Regions from separate parts of the Clostridium kluyveri DSM 555 genome, predicted to be linked through region 1. Evidence: riboswitches for the same ligand, from Rfam matches in the RefSeq annotation. Region 1 holds a riboswitch; the other holds the start of a gene.
What was found. Region 1 has a riboswitch for ZMP and ZTP ahead of pflB (formate C-acetyltransferase). Riboswitches for the same ligand answer to the same signal wherever they lie in the genome.

Region 2: it holds a riboswitch for ZMP and ZTP, as region 1 does, so the genes downstream of both, CKL_RS18780 (ECF transporter S component) here and pflB (formate C-acetyltransferase) in region 1, are expected to answer to the same signal.

Annotation. Positions count from the first base shown of each region.
Region 1 covers NC_009706.1:1,151,598-1,159,442, forward strand. Annotated here, with positions in the region: gene CKL_RS05440 (homoserine dehydrogenase) at 17-1,318, shown strand; gene pflA (pyruvate formate-lyase-activating protein) at 1,473-2,201, opposite strand; gene pflB (formate C-acetyltransferase) at 2,212-4,446, opposite strand; ZMP/ZTP riboswitch at 4,544-4,622, opposite strand; gene CKL_RS05455 (PAS domain S-box protein) at 4,705-6,663, opposite strand; gene CKL_RS21205 (putative bifunctional diguanylate cyclase/phosphodiesterase) at 6,656-7,438, opposite strand; gene CKL_RS21210 (sensor domain-containing diguanylate cyclase) at 7,538-7,845, opposite strand, start outside.
Region 2 covers NC_009706.1:3,902,851-3,910,695, reverse strand. Annotated here, with positions in the region: gene CKL_RS18815 (DUF3991 and toprim domain-containing protein) at 1-522, shown strand, start outside; gene CKL_RS18810 (DUF1697 domain-containing protein) at 609-1,148, opposite strand; gene CKL_RS18805 (VirD4-like conjugal transfer protein, CD1115 family) at 1,296-3,098, shown strand; gene CKL_RS18800 (helix-turn-helix domain-containing protein) at 3,113-3,367, shown strand; gene CKL_RS18795 (helix-turn-helix domain-containing protein) at 3,546-3,869, opposite strand; gene CKL_RS18790 (class I SAM-dependent methyltransferase) at 4,034-4,669, opposite strand; gene CKL_RS18785 (N-formylglutamate amidohydrolase) at 4,761-5,567, opposite strand; gene CKL_RS18780 (ECF transporter S component) at 5,602-6,504, opposite strand; THF riboswitch at 6,652-6,767, opposite strand; ZMP/ZTP riboswitch at 6,834-6,914, opposite strand; gene CKL_RS18775 (excisionase family DNA-binding protein) at 7,163-7,342, shown strand; gene CKL_RS18770 (response regulator transcription factor) at 7,365-7,845, shown strand, end outside.

The DNA of each region.
Region 1 (7,845 bases):
GAAGGAGAATGCAATTATGAAAAAGGTGAAAATAGCGTTAATGGGGCTTGGAAATGTGGGAACCGGAGTTTGGATGATATTAGATTCCAATAAAAAAGAGATAATGAAAAGATCCGGCTATGACGTGGAAGTGGCAAAAATCCTTGTGAGAAATAAAGATAAAAAAAGAGATGTGGAAGTTCCAGAGGAGATTATAACTACAGATTTTAATGATATATTAGAAGATGATTCAATTAAAATTGTAATTGAAGTTATGGGTGGAATAGAACCTGCCAAAGAATATATGCTAAAATGTATGGACAGAAATAAACATATAGTAACTGCAAATAAAATGCTTATTGCAACTGAGGGAGATGAGCTTTTTGAAAAAGCTCATGACAAAGGTGTGGTATTTAATTATGAGGCCAGTGTGGCAGGAGGTATTCCTATAATAAAGGGAATAGAAGAGAGTTTGACTGCCAATAAAATAGAAGAATTTTATGGAATAGTAAATGGTACTACAAATTATATCTTAAGCAAAATGCAGCTGGAAAGGCTGAATTTTGACGTGGCTCTAAAGCAGGCCCAGGATATGGGATATGCAGAAGCTGACCCTACCTCCGATATTGAGGGATTTGATGCCCAGTATAAGCTTGCCATACTTTCATCTTTAGCTTTTGGAACAAAGGTGGATGTAAATAATGTATATAGAGAAGGCATTACAAAAATTGAATCCATAGACATGAAATATGCCAAAAAATTTGATATGGTAATCAAGCTGCTTGCTATTGCAAAGGAGAGTAATGGAAAACTTGAGCTTAAGGTACAGCCTACAATGATCCCGAAAGAGCATCCTCTTGCAAATGTATATGATTCCTTTAACGCCATATTTATAAAGGGAAATGCAGTAGGAGATCTGATGTTTTACGGAAGGGGAGCTGGAAGTCTTCCAACGGGTAGTGCTGTGGTAGGTGATATTGTTGCCATATTGAGGAGTAATGTAGATGTGGCAAATTACAGTCATATAGCACAAAATGACTTATGGCACAGGGAAATACAAAATATCAGTGAAAGCCATAGTAAATTTTATATCAGAATTACTGTAATAGATCAGCCGGGAGTGCTTGGAGAGATAACAACAATTTTAGGAAAATACAATGTAAGTCTCCGTTCTGTAATACAAAAAGGTGAAGAAAACTCCAAAGGTCAAGTGACAATAGTGTTATTTACCCACAAGACCAGTGAAGCAGATGTAAGTAGTGCAATTGAGGAGCTTATGAATTTGAAACCAGTAATTACAATAGATAATGTTATAAGAATAGAAGACTTTAAAAATTAATAGTTAAGGGTTAATAGTGAAGAGTTAAGGATGATTTTTTTCAGTGAAACTTCATAAAATCCAACAAATCCCATTAAAGTTATGATTTAATGGGATTTGTTTTTAAAGTTTTTCGAAACAAAGTGGAGAAAAAACTTTCATTTACTCTTCACTTTTAATTTTTAATCCTTAACTCTTTAATAATATAATTTTCAAATATTTTTGCCTGTTTTATATCCATGGTACTGACATCATTTAATTTATAAGGTATTTTTAACTTATCATATTTATTTATCCCCAGTGTATGGTATGGAAGAATTTCAAAATTGTCTATTTTATCTAAGGGTATATGACTGCGGATTATATTCAATAATTTGTCCATAGCTTCATAATTATCTGTAATTCCAGGCACCATTACATGTCTTAACCATAATCGGCAATTTGAACGGTTCACAGCCTCTAAAAAGTGATAAAATTCATCCATGGAACTTCCAGTCAAATTTTTATAACCTTCTTTATCTACATGTTTTATATCCAGAATTACAAGATCTGTATATTTCAAAATTTCTTCATAGTTTCCCTTTCCAAAACCTGAAGTATCCAAGGCTGTGTTTATATTGTTTTCTTTGCACAGCTTGAAAAATTCAAGCAGGAATTCAGGCTGCATAAGTGGGTCCCCTCCAGAGCAGGTAACTCCTCCTCCTGATTTTTCAAAATACACCTTGAATTTTAATACTTTTTTTATCAGTTCATTAGCTTCTATCTCCATACCCTCATCCATAATCCAGGTATCTGGATTATGGCAGAAGGCACATCTTAATCTGCACCCTTGAAAAAATACCACTACTCTTATTCCAGGACCGTCCACAAGCCCCATAGTTTCTATGGAATGAATTTTCCCCATAAAGTCACCTTTAAACTCTTTGGTGGAAAGTTCTTTTGATTACTTCTTCCTGCTGCTGTCTTGTAAGTTTTATAAAATGAACTGCATATCCTGAAACACGTATAGTCAAAGTTGGATATTTTTCGGGATTTTCCACAGCATCTAACAGGGTTTCACGGTGCATTACATTTACATTTAAATGGTGTGCTCCCTTTGAGAAATATCCGTCCAAAATGGAGGCCAGATTATTTGTTCTTGTGTTTAAATCTTTTCCCAGGGCATCTGGTACAATGGAAAATGTATTTGAAACACCATCCTGGCACACAGAGCGATAAGGTATTTTAGCCACTGAATTTAAAGATGCCAGAGCGCCTTCCTTATCTCTTCCATGCATTGGGTTGGCACCTGGGGCAAAAGGTTCTCCTGATTTTCTTCCATCTGGTGTGGCTCCTGTCTTTTTACCGTACATTACATTTGAAGTTATGGTAAGTACAGAGAGGGTATGCTCTGCATTTCTATAGGTTTCAGTTTTTCTGAGTTCACTTATGAATTTATTTACAATTTCCACAGCTATATCATCTACTCTGTCATCATCATTACCGTACTTTGGAAAATCACCTTCTGTTTTAAAAGCCACTGCTGTGCCTTTCTGGTTTCTAATTGGGGTAACTTTTCCATATTTTATGGCACTCAATGAGTCCGCTGCCACTGAAAGACCAGCTATACCGCAGGCAAGAAATCTGTGGACCTTGGTATCATGAAGGGCCATAAGTCCTGCCTCATAGGCATATTTATCGTGCATATAGTGAATGGTGTTGAGGGCATTTACATATAATTTTGCCACATATTCAAGTACCTTAAAATAATTTTTCTTTACTTTTTCATAATTTAGAATCTCATCTTCCATTTTTTCTATATGGGGTACTATTTTTTCAAAGGTTTTTTCATCTGAGCCCTGGTTTATGGCATATAAGAGGGATTTTGCAATATTGCATCTGGCACCGAAAAATTGCATTTCTTTTCCCAGAGCCATGGCAGATACACAGCAGGCTATGCCATAGTCATCTCCATATACAGGTCTCATAAGGTCATCATTTTCATACTGCAGAGCATCTGTTTCAATAGACATTCTGCTGCAGTATTTTTTAAAAGGCTCAGGCAAGTTTTGTGACCATAGTATTGTTATATTTGGTTCAGGGGCAGGTCCTAAGTTTGTAAGGGTATTTAAAAATCTATAGGAGTTTTTAGTAACCAGTGTTCTTCCATCTATGGACATACCACCTATGCATTCAGTTACCCAGTTAGGGTCTCCAGCAAATAGTTCATTATAGTCTGGAGTTCTCAAATGTCTTTCAAGTCTTAATTTTATTACAAATTGATCTATAAGTTCCTGGGCTTCTTGTTCAGTTAAAGCCCCTTCTTTTAAATCCCTTTCAATATATATATCCAAAAATGTAGAAACCCTTCCAAGAGACATTGCAGCTCCGTTATTTTCTTTTATGCCTGCCAGGTAGCCAAGATAGGTAAATTGTACGGCTTCCTTTGCATTTCCGGCTGGATTTGATATGTCTATTCCATAACTTGCAGCCATATTTTTAATCTTATAAAGAGCTTTTATCTGCTCTGATACTTCTTCTCTCTGTCTTAGTATGTCTTCCAGCATATCAGGACTTTTAAGGGTCTTTAAATCTTTCTTCTTTTCTTCAATTAAATAATCTATTCCATAGAGTGCAACTCTTCTAAAATCTCCTATTATTCTTCCTCTTCCATAGGCATCTGGAAGTCCTGTTATAAGACCTACATGTCTTGCAGCTCTTATTTCCTCTGTGTATGAATCAAATACACCTTCGTTGTGGGTTTTTCTGTATTTTGTAAATATATTGTTCATATTCTCATCAATTCTGTATCCATAATCTGTAAGGGCATCTTTAGCCATCTTTATTCCACCAAAAGGATTTACTATTCTTTTAAGTGGTGCATCTGTCTGCAGTCCCACAATAACTTCATTCTCCTTGTCTATATAACCAGGCTTAAAATTATCTATTCCAGATACAGTATTTGTATCTACATCCAACACTCCACCTTTTTTAATTTCTTCTAAAATAAGTTCTTCAGATTTTTTCCATACTTTTTTGGTTTTTTCTGTAGGGGAGGTTAAAAAACTTTCATCTCCAGTGTAAGGAGTGTAATTTTTTTGTATGAAATTTCTTACGTCAATATTTTCTGTCCAATTTCCTGTGTTAAAATTCTTCCATTTTTTTTTCATAAAAGCCCCTCTTTTCAATAATATTTTGTAATTTGTAATGAATTCAATTGCAAATTATCTTAATTCTTGATATTAATCAAAAAGACCACCTGGACTTTTTGATTGCCCAGGCGGTCGGCTTTTAAAAATCGTACTCCTTGTGGTTAATTCCACTGCCGCCGGTTATACGATTCCTTCAAATCAATTTTGTGCAACACTAAAATATCATATTTATATTATTGTGTCAATATAAATAGGGAAGATTTTTAAATTCTTTAATCATAAAAATCGCTGTAGAATATTTTTTAATATATATATATCGAAAGGTTTTGAAATATAATCATCCATTCCTCCTTCAATACAAAGTTCTCTATCACCGGGCATGGCGTATGCAGTCATTGCAATTATAGGCATGTGACATTTTTCGTGAAGTTCATTTTTCCTAATTATCTTTGTGGTTTCAAGGCCATTTAATTCTGGCATTTGTATATCCATAAGTATTAAATCTACAGACATGGTTTCCAGAATTTTTAATGCCTGGTTTCCATTATAGGCACTTAAAAAATTATAACCTAGTTTTTTTAACATACCGCAGGCTATTTGCATATTTATTTCATTATCTTCTACTATCAAAATATTTTTGTTTAAAGTGTGGGGAACAGTATCCTCGGGCATTAATTTGCTATCTACAGCTTTATTGAAATACAGTAAAAATTCTGCTGTAAAACTAAAAGTACTTCCTATATTTTCAGCACTTTCAAACCATATGTCTCCATTCATGATTTTTACTAGTTCTTTAGATATTAAAAGTCCAAGACCTGTAGTAGAATAATATTCATTTTGAGGTACTTGTTGATAAACAAATCTTTTAAAGATCTGTTTTTTGAATTTTTCTTTAATACCTGTACCTGTGTCTTCTATGGAGAACTCCAAAATTACCTTTTCATTTACTTGAGATATTTTTTTGACTTTAAATAATATATGCCCTTTCTTTGTAAATTTAAGTGAATTATTAAACAGATTTATAAGGATCTGTTTTAATTTTAATTCATCTCCTATTAATTCAGAGGGAATCAAAGGATCTATGAAATATGTGAATTTTATATTTTTGTTTGAGCATGCATATGAAATTTCCCTTATGAAAGTATCCAGCATATTTTTCAAATCAAATACTTTCATATGTAATTCAATTTTACCTGATTCTATTTTGGATATATCTAAAATGTTATTAGTTATATCCAATAGGTGAGTTGAGGAGTTTCTTAATATTTCCAGATATGGTCTTGTACATTCTCTTATCTCCATTAATGAAATTAAGTCAATGGTTCCTATAATGCCATTTAGTGGAGTTCTAATTTCATGACTCATATTTGCAAGAAAGTTAGCTTTTGCTATATTTGCATTTTCAGCTTCTATTTTTGCTTTTTCCAGTTCTATATAATTACTTCTTAATTCTTCTTCTGTAGAAGCAAGTTCTTCATATATAGCTGAAAGTTCTTCATATTTTTCTTTTAATTGCTTTTCCTTTGATTTTTTATCTGATATATCTCTGGCAATTGCTGATGCCCCTATAATTTTTTTTTCTCTATTGTAAATTGGGGAAATGCATATTGATACCAATATCTTTTTTCCGCTTTTGGTTAATCGAGTAGTTTCATGGTGGTATATTTCTATACCTTTTTTTGTTTTATCTAGAATTATCTCCACATCTCCAATGGTTTCATCAGGTATAAGTTTAGATATATGCGTCCCTATAATTTCATCTTTCTTATAACCATAGAGCTTTTCAGCGCCTTTGTTCCAACTTGTAATAATATCATTTAAATCTTTACTTAAAATGGCATCCTCTGAATATTCCACAATAGAAGCAAGAGTTTCTATTTCTTCTTCTCTTTGTAATTCTAATGTAATATCTCTTATGAGATTTAAAATTATTTTATTTGAATTTAATTCCATGGGAATAAAAGATACCTCTACAGGAAATTTTAAACTATCTTTTGTGCAATAGAAGGTATTAAAATGAAACTCCTCACTGTTAAAATTTTTTAACTGGTTGATTACAGCTCTTTTTTCATCTGATGAGATTAGATTAAATACAGTCATTGACAGGAGTTCTTCCTTTGTATACTTTAAAACTGATAAAGCCTTTTTATTGCCACATATTATTTTCCACTGCATATCTAATATTAATGTAATATATTTAGAGTCTTTTGATATTTTTTTGTTTAAATTATTCAAATTGAAATCCTCCAAATTTATTTTTTTCTTTTAAGATATTTTCAATTTTATTTACAGGCAGAGGTTTACTAAAATAATATCCCTGAATTATGTTGCAACCAATATGGAGAAGGCAGTCTAGCTGTCTTTTAGTTTCGACACCTTCTGCAATAATGTTATAATTTAACGATTTACATAGATTAATTATAGATTTTATTACAGCTTTATTCTTTTTACTTTCGATATTATCAATAAAAGATTTGTCAATTTTTAATGTATTTACTGGCAATATGGTTAAATAGTTTAAAGATGAATATCCTGTACCAAAATCATCTATTGCAACTCTGACCCCTTTTTTTAGCAGTTCATCTAAGGTTTTTATTTTGCATGCGTATAAATCTATCAATGTACCCTCTGTTATTTCAATTTCCAGTAGAGAAGGGGAAATTTGATTTTTTTCACATATATTAATAAGCCTGGTAATAAAATCACTATTTCTCAATTGAATAGGAGAAACATTTACTGATATGGTTTCTATCTTAAAACCCTTTAGTTGTAATTCATAGATCATTTTACATACGGAATTTAGAACCCATTCACCTATGTCTATAATAATTCCTGTGCTTTCACATATTGGTATGAATTCTTGTGGTGAAATAAAGCCAAGTTTTCTATTTTTCCATCTTAGTAGAGATTCAAAGCCTATTACTTTATTTTCTACAGCATCTATTTGAGGTTGATATAGTATATAAAGTTCATTATTTTCAATTGCTGTTTTGAGTTCCTGCTCAATAATAAGTTTTCTTCGATAAAAATAAAATAATTCTTTTTTAAAAAAAGTAGTAGTGTTTTTGCCCTTTTGTTTTGATTCAAATACTGCTAAATCCGCATATTTTTACAGTTCTGCTACATCGCTGCTATCTTCCGGAAATAGAGCAATACCTATACTTATGGTTATATATATTTGTTTTTCTTTAACCTCAAAAGGATTTTTTAGATAATGGGATATTTCCATACAGAGTTTTTTTAATTCATTATAGGAATTAAGTTTGTCAATAAGGAGCATAAATTCATCTCCTCCAAGTCGATATAAAGTTCCATAAGGTTCTATACACATGGCTATCAGCTGGGAGAAAATTACAAGAAGTAGATCTCCATAATCATGGCCGAAGGTATCGTTAACTGATTTAAAGTCATCAATGT
Region 2 (7,845 bases), 1.2 Mb from region 1:
GCCAGAGAGAAGCTGCTGTTTGAGGATGCAGAATACCACAACGCTGTGTTTGTTGGCTTCGATGAAAAATGCGTTGCCCGCCATGCCCATAAGAAAAGTACGGCAACCGGCAGTGCTTTTCGCATCAATGTAGAGGGCAGCCATCCGGCCTACAGCTTTCATTACGTTTCCAAGAATCCAAGCCCCAACAACCTGTTTGTGTTTGAAGCACCTATTGATCTGCTGTCCTACATCAGTTTGCATCCACAGAATTGGAAAAACGCCAGTTATGTGGCGCTGAACGGTGTGTCGGAACAGCCGGTGCTAAAACTATTGGAACTGTACCCTCAGCTTCAACGAGTGACACTTTGTCTGGACAATGATAAAGCTGGTCATAAAGCCGCCAGCCGCATTCATGAAACATTACGGCAGCAGAGATTTGAAGATGTGGTGTATGATGTTTCCGCACGCAAGGACTGGAATGAAGATTTGAAAGCATTATACTCGCAGGAGCAAGCCGCACCATCTATGGTAATGACATAAAAAGCATGACAGCTGATGAGTAACCGTCATGCTCAGTTTGCTTATTAACCAAATGTTACTAAAGCGGATTAACTGGAGTTTGCAGACTATATTCCAACTATTTTTCTTGCTGTATTTGCTGTTCGGATTGTAATCTTGTCCCTTATATTTGAACTGGCAGTCTTTGACCACCAATTTGTCTTTTGATAATCTTTTCGGTTAAAAGACCAGAAAACAGCATTTTTATAATTGTATACTTTCTCATACTCCTCTTTAGGACTTCCAACCTTATTATAAAACTCGTTATAAGATAAGGGAGGAAACATAAAAATAAGGTTATCATATATGTCCTTGTTATCATCGCCCCACCAATCGGGCGCATTATTTAATATATCTTCCAATTCTTCCTGTAAAATAATAAAAACTGGTATATCTAACTCAAACTTGTTTTTTATCATCATTTTTATTGTATTTACAAGAATAGCCGTATCATCTATATCACTTGAAAAGATAACGTTGCCGCTATTGAGGTGTGTAAAAACTTCTGTATAGCCCATTTCTACAAAACCTGTTTTTAGTTCAGACATTGCTATCTTATTTTTGCCGCTTACATTGATACCTCTTAATAATGCAATGTATCTTTTCATATACAATTTCACCTCTTAGAATTCTGATTTAATAATTCGTCTACTATCTTAAACTTGATTAACAATTGCCGAGCCTTATATTTCTAAGGCCAATATTTACAGTCATTATACTACAAGTTCAATTCAAATAAAAGAAAGGAGTTCCCTATGTTATCCCAAGTAACTATTCTAATTGCAGTGGCCGCCGTGATGTTTTTTGTCATCGGCGGTCTTTCTCTTTTAGCACACTATTATACCCTTAGCGGCATTAAATCTAAAACGGTCGGTGACGGTCAGCACGGTACCGCCCGTTTTGCCACAGAAAGCGAAATCAGACGGACATACACACATGTAACCTACGAGCCGGAAAAATGGCGGCGTGGGCAGAATCTGCCCACCTTGCAGGGGCTTGTGGTAGGGAGTAAGCAAAAGGCAGGCTCTACCACCGCCCTTATTGATGACGGCGATATTCACTGCCTCATGATCGGTGCTGCCGGTGTAGGTAAAACCGCAAACTTTCTATACCCCAACATCGAATACGCCTGCGCCTCTGGCATGAGTTTCCTCTGCACCGATACCAAGGGGGATTTGTTCCGAAACTACGCAGGCATCGCAAAGGATTATTATGGCTACAAAATATCTGTGCTGGATCTGCGTAACCCCACACGCTCGGATGGGGATAACATCCTGCAGCTGGTGAACCGTTATATGGATGCCTACATGGAAAATCCGGAGAATCTCGCGCTGAAAGCTAAAGCGGAGAAGTATGCCAAAATCACTGCCAAGACCATCATCTCCAGCAGCGGCGAGGATTCGGCAAGCTATGGGCAGAACGCCTTTTTCTACGATGCCGCCGAGGGATTATTGACATCCGTGATTCTGCTGATTGCAGAATACTGTCCTCCGGAGAAGCGGCACATCATATCGGTGTTCAAAATGATACAGGATTTGCTGGCTCCCTCCCCGGTGAAGAATAAAAGTCAGTTCCAGCTGCTTATGGATAAGTTACCGACTGACCATAAGGCAAGATGGTTTGCGGGAGCCGCCCTCAACACCGCAGACCAAGCAATGGCCTCCGTGCTGTCTACGGCTATGTCACGCCTCAATGCCTTTCTGGATTCCGAGATGGAGCAGATTCTGTGCTTCGACAGCTCGCTGGACACGGAAACCTTCTGCAAGGAGAAGTGTGCCATCTTTATTGTGTTGCCGGAGGAAGATAACACGAAATACTTTATGGTGTCGTTGTTCCTGCAACAGCTCTACCGGGAGATGCTGACCGTGGCCGATGAATACGGTGGCAAGCTTCCCAACCGGGTCATGATCTTTGCCGATGAGATCGGAACCATCCCTAAGATCCAGTCAATGGAGATGATGTTCTCCGCAGGCCGTTCCCGCCGCATCAGCATGGTACCCATCATTCAATCCTTCGCTCAGCTTGAGAAAAACTACGGCAAGGAGGGTTCCGCAATTATCATTGATAACTGTCAGGACATTTTATTTGGAGGCTTTGCACCCAACTCGGAAAGCGCAGATATCCTCTCAAGGGCGTTGGGGAATAAAACCGTCATGTCCGGTTCCATCAGCAGAGGAAAGAACGATCCCAGCCAGAGCCTGCAGATGATCCAGCGCCCGCTGATGACACCGGATGAGCTGAAAACTCTGCCCAAGGGGAACTTTATTTTGGCCAAGACCGGCTGCTGTCCCATGCGTACCAAGCTGCCGTTGTTCCTGAAATGGGGCATCCGATTCGAAAAGCCCTTTGAGGGGGAGGAACGTGCCGCCCGAAAGGTTCACTATGCCGACCGCTTTGAGCTGGAGCAGGAAATCCTCCAGCGAGGCTGTGCTTATGAGGAAGATGACTTTGCTGAATTTCCGGAGCCTCCCGGTGATGACCGCAACGGAGGTATGCTGCATACTCCAGTGCAGGAGCATGAGTCGGAGCTTCCCACCATGCCTCTACGTACCGATTAGGGGGTGTTCGTGATTTGAACTATCTTTCCTCACTCTATGCTGAAAATGTCCCACACCGTGCCGTGGCGGTTTACCGGTATCTGAAAGACCGGGCGAACAGGGACGGAACCTGTTATCCTGCAATCGGTACTATTGCTAAGGACTTGAAGCTCTCCCGCCGCACGGTACAGCGAGCCATCGCCGACCTCGAAAAGACCGGCTATCTTCAAAAGGAACAGCGCTGGCGGGAAAACGGCGGCAAGAGTAGTCTGCTGTTTACGGTGAAATGAGAAAACACATACCCTACCGCCAAGGGAGCAGTGCGTCCTGTCGGCGGCATATGGTATGTGTCATCATGGCCTATGCAGTGAACTTGTCACTCTAAGGATTTCTTTAAACACAGAGAAACAACAATAATTACTTTAACATGAAGAAAATCCACCTCCGAAGAAAGAAGATGGATTCTGCTTATCTGGCATCCAATAGCGCCTTGATGGTTGCGGCGGCTATTTTGATTTCCTTTTTGCCGCACAGCTGAATCATATGCATGAGCTGTTCTTTTTCTCTGTCTGAATGTTGAATTTCTGGGTAAAAGATCGTATCGGCTGATATTTTCAAGGCGCGGATAATCTTAAGTAGTACCGGCATTCTTGGGTGTTTGTTTTCATTTTCAATGGCCATTATGTATCTTGGCGTGACTCCGACCTGTTCCGCAAGGGCATCCTGTGTCATGCCTGCGGCAATCCGGGCTTCCTTTATGGTCTGACCAAATGAGTTCAGCAATTCCTCCACTGTAAGTTCACCTCCTCACCCAATTTTACAGTATGGGCTTAGGATTGAGAACGAACCAGTGATGACTGTTAGGGAGAACAAAAAACAATAATAACCTAGGTCATTGATGAAAAGCAAGATATACTGGTTGTTTTTTGAAGGTAACTTAAGAATAAACGATAGACTTAGGAAAGTTTCCTTCCTATGAAATAAAATCCATTCGATTTATGCCCGTTCATAGTCGTAAATGTCAGGCGTTCATATTTCAATGTGCTAAAATCAGCCATAAGCTCCTTCAACCATTTCTCTGAGTGATGGCGAAGAACGGCGCCTTCCGGCAATTCAAAGACACCATAGATGCCATACTTTTCTTCAAAGCTTTGATAGCGGGCTTGATTTCGTTCATCTGAATTGATAAGGAAATCATTGATGTAGAGAATTCCGTCAGGTTTTAATACACGATTTATTTCGGAAATCAGAGCCTGCTGTTCTTCATTGCTTTTGATACAAGTCAGGACGGCAAAGAGTATCACTGCGTCTATACTATGATCCGGCAAATCAATCCCTGCATCTTTTTTCAAACGGAGGTCAAGATAAGGAGCCTGCTGTTTTCCCCGTTCGATCATTCCCTGCGAAAAATCCATGCCAATCAGATGCCTGTACCCAAGATGATGCAATTCGTTTAATGTACGGCCATAGCCGCACCCAACATCAAGAATGACGGCATTGAGATCGAGATAATTGGCGAATTCATTTGCCTGAAATGGCGTTGTAAACTGTTTTGTCTCCGATACACTGTTCCAGTAATCTTTTTGTTCCATCGGATTATTCCTCCTTTTGTGATTTTATTAATTATATCGGGATACGTAGAAATTATTTCCATTGTAGTCATATACCGTAAAATACGCGTTGCTATTTCGCCTGTTTTGTATTTACCCCCTGAAAATAAGGCAGTCGCATAAACGCTTCCTTTAGCTTTTGCTTTGCAGATTGAAAAAGCATTTCGTTTCTATCCGTTAGCTCTTCTTCTCCAAAGTAGCGGTCTGCGATATATTTTGTATACCGCAGTTCCATCATCACACCCTCAATCCGCTCGCCAAAAAGCTCACGGTAATGATTAATAATATGTCCTCCCAAGTTTGCATTATCTATAACACTGTAGCCTTGTGCTGTAAGATTTTCGTGCAGTCCATACAACGTCTGCTCAGAGGATGTAACGCCGCGTCGGTTGGATAAATAAATATCTTGGCTGCCGCCATCGCCAAAGTCAAGGAAGAAACTGTGCAAGTCCAAAAGGAGAACCGACGGATACACCTTTAATTTTTCACGCAAAAGTTTTTCAAGCGCCTGATGATAAGGGTCATAATACAGGCCTACCCGACGGTTAATTTCATTCTCATTCAGCGGTGAAGAATACAAACGGCTGCCTTGAGTATTTTCCTGATAGACTACGGTTTTGCGGTAATCCCCATGTTTTGCACTATTGACCGGCCGGTTCATATCTACCACATAACGGCTTAGGTGGTTGATGATCGTGGTGCAGCCCATTGCAGGAAGAAAGTCGTATAGCTCCGGCAAGAACCAATCTGTGTTTGACAGACAGACGCCTTTAAGGAAGCTGCTGCGAATGTCTTCGGGGACAAAGGTGCCGCTGTGGGGTAAATCAATCACCACCGGAAACTGGTGTACGTTTTCATTTAAAACCGTATAGTGTTCCAAAATGCTCCGCTCCAATCTTACGAGTCTTTGATTTCTATTTGAACTTAACGGATGACCCATTCATTATCTCTTGCAGGGTATTCTGTTTTCTGCAAATGCCCATCAGAATGACCACAAAATATGCCTTGACTGTATTGCCAAGGATTTCTTCAATTACTCTGGGAATCCATATGACTGCAAACGGCAGTACCTTCCATGCGGTAAAAATTGTTTCACGCAATACGACTGTGTTAAGAGTGGTGACAATCAAACCGGAACCAATCATAGCGATAAGAAGTTGGGGGATCTGCTCCCTGCTTGTGTCATGAAAAATCTTTTTCGACAGGAAGAGATCAGCGGCTAACAACAGGATGCCGAGAGTTGCGCATCCAATCATTGCGGTTGTGACCCAAGAAATATATGTTGCCAGATTTCCCGATGGATCTTTTGTACCAATGGTTCTTTCAATCAGCATTTTACTGATAAGGTGCATGTTGTCCGTATTGACGTTTTCTTTTTGTACATGATTGTAGAATTCACGATTAACGCCATCGGCAGCCAGAAACGCAATATTACAAATCCCTGCTAATAACATGAGTACGGAAAAAATTGCAACTATCATTCTCATTTTCTTGTTGTCTTTGTTGCACAGGACAGACCATAATGCGCCCCGGATAAATCCACCGGCAGCTACGACCAGCGTCATAAGAGGTATATAGGTTCCAACAGGCTTTAAAAGGTAACCCAAAAAGTCAGAAAGCCCGGACACAACCGCGCCATATACTGGCCCGAATAACAGGGATGGCATAATGGAGAAAATGCCGGAGATGCCAACACTCATTCCATTTTGACCAAACACGGGTATGTAGAAAGAAAATGTTGTTTTTAAAACAAGTGAAATACTGAGAAATACCGCAGAGATTGTGATGCGGCGCACATATAAAGTTGTATTCTTCAATTTAACTTCTCCCTTCTTAAATAGAACGTGACATAGAAAGTTTATTGTTAAATTGAATTTCTAAGTTATAACCATCAAATACACCTCCTGTCATGCAGCACAGCTACACAACAAGAGGCACAATCATTACACCGCTTCTCCTTATGCAGCAGCGGGATGCGAACCTTGTACCGTAAGCCCTAAAAGGCTTTTCGTCCCTCTGACAACTCCCCGTTCAGAAGGCACTGCAAATCAATGATTTACGCACAACGTTCTACTCTGCTCTGATTCAAATGTTCTCTGAATGGTATTAAGTGCATTCAGAAAATAAAAAAGACCCACCAATCCAAGCATCATGCCCAGACGGTCGGCTTTCCAAAACGCTGTACTCCCTGTGGTTGAATCCACTTCCGTCAGTCATACAACACATTTATATTACCACTGCTCATTAGTATTGTCAACTTCAAGGCACAAATAGAAATTCATTGGACTCGCTGCATGATAGAGCGTGAGCTCGTAGGCTTTCAAAAATTCTTTCCAAGCAAAAAATTTATCGTATTAGCGCACAGCCAGCTCCCTCTCTTAATTAAAGTGAGAGGACTGGCTTTGCAAGGCGGTTGTTGCTTTCATTCGCGATTGCGTATATACTGAGAGAAAGACACAAGTTGGAGGAATACAAATGCTTGATTATATATCCGTACAGCAGGCCGCTGATCAATGGGGTATCTCAAAGAGAAGAATACAGAAACTCTGCGAGGAAAACAGAATAGCCGGAGCGGTTCGTTTCGGTCGCGCATGGGCAATTCCAAAGGATGCGGAGAAACCAGCTGATGCGAGGAAGAAAGAAGAAAAAAAGTAAATGAATCGAAGGAGGATTGAAAATGAGCTATAAAATCTTAGTGATTGATGATGATAAAGAGCTGTGTGCTTTGATCAGGCAGAGCGTGGCGGTTGAAAGTATAGACGCAGACCATTGCTATTCCGGTGCGGATGGGCTCGCCATGCTCCAGAAGAATGATTACCAGCTTATTCTTTTGGATGTGATGATGCCGGGAATGGACGGCTTTCAGACTATGGAGAAAATACGGCAGACAAGCAGTGTTCCCATACTAATGCTGACCTCCAAAAATGACAGCACATCAAAGGTTCGCGGACTGCGCTCGGGTGCGGATGATTATCTGACAAAACCCTTTGATATGGATGAACTGATTGCCCGTGTGGTTTCCTTAATCCGCCGTTATACGCGGTTCAATACGACTGGAGATCATTCACAGCCGCTGACTTATCAGGGGCTGACCATAGACTTGGACAGCCGGAGCGTAACCACTCAGAACGGGACGTTTGAATTGCCGCCGAAAGAAT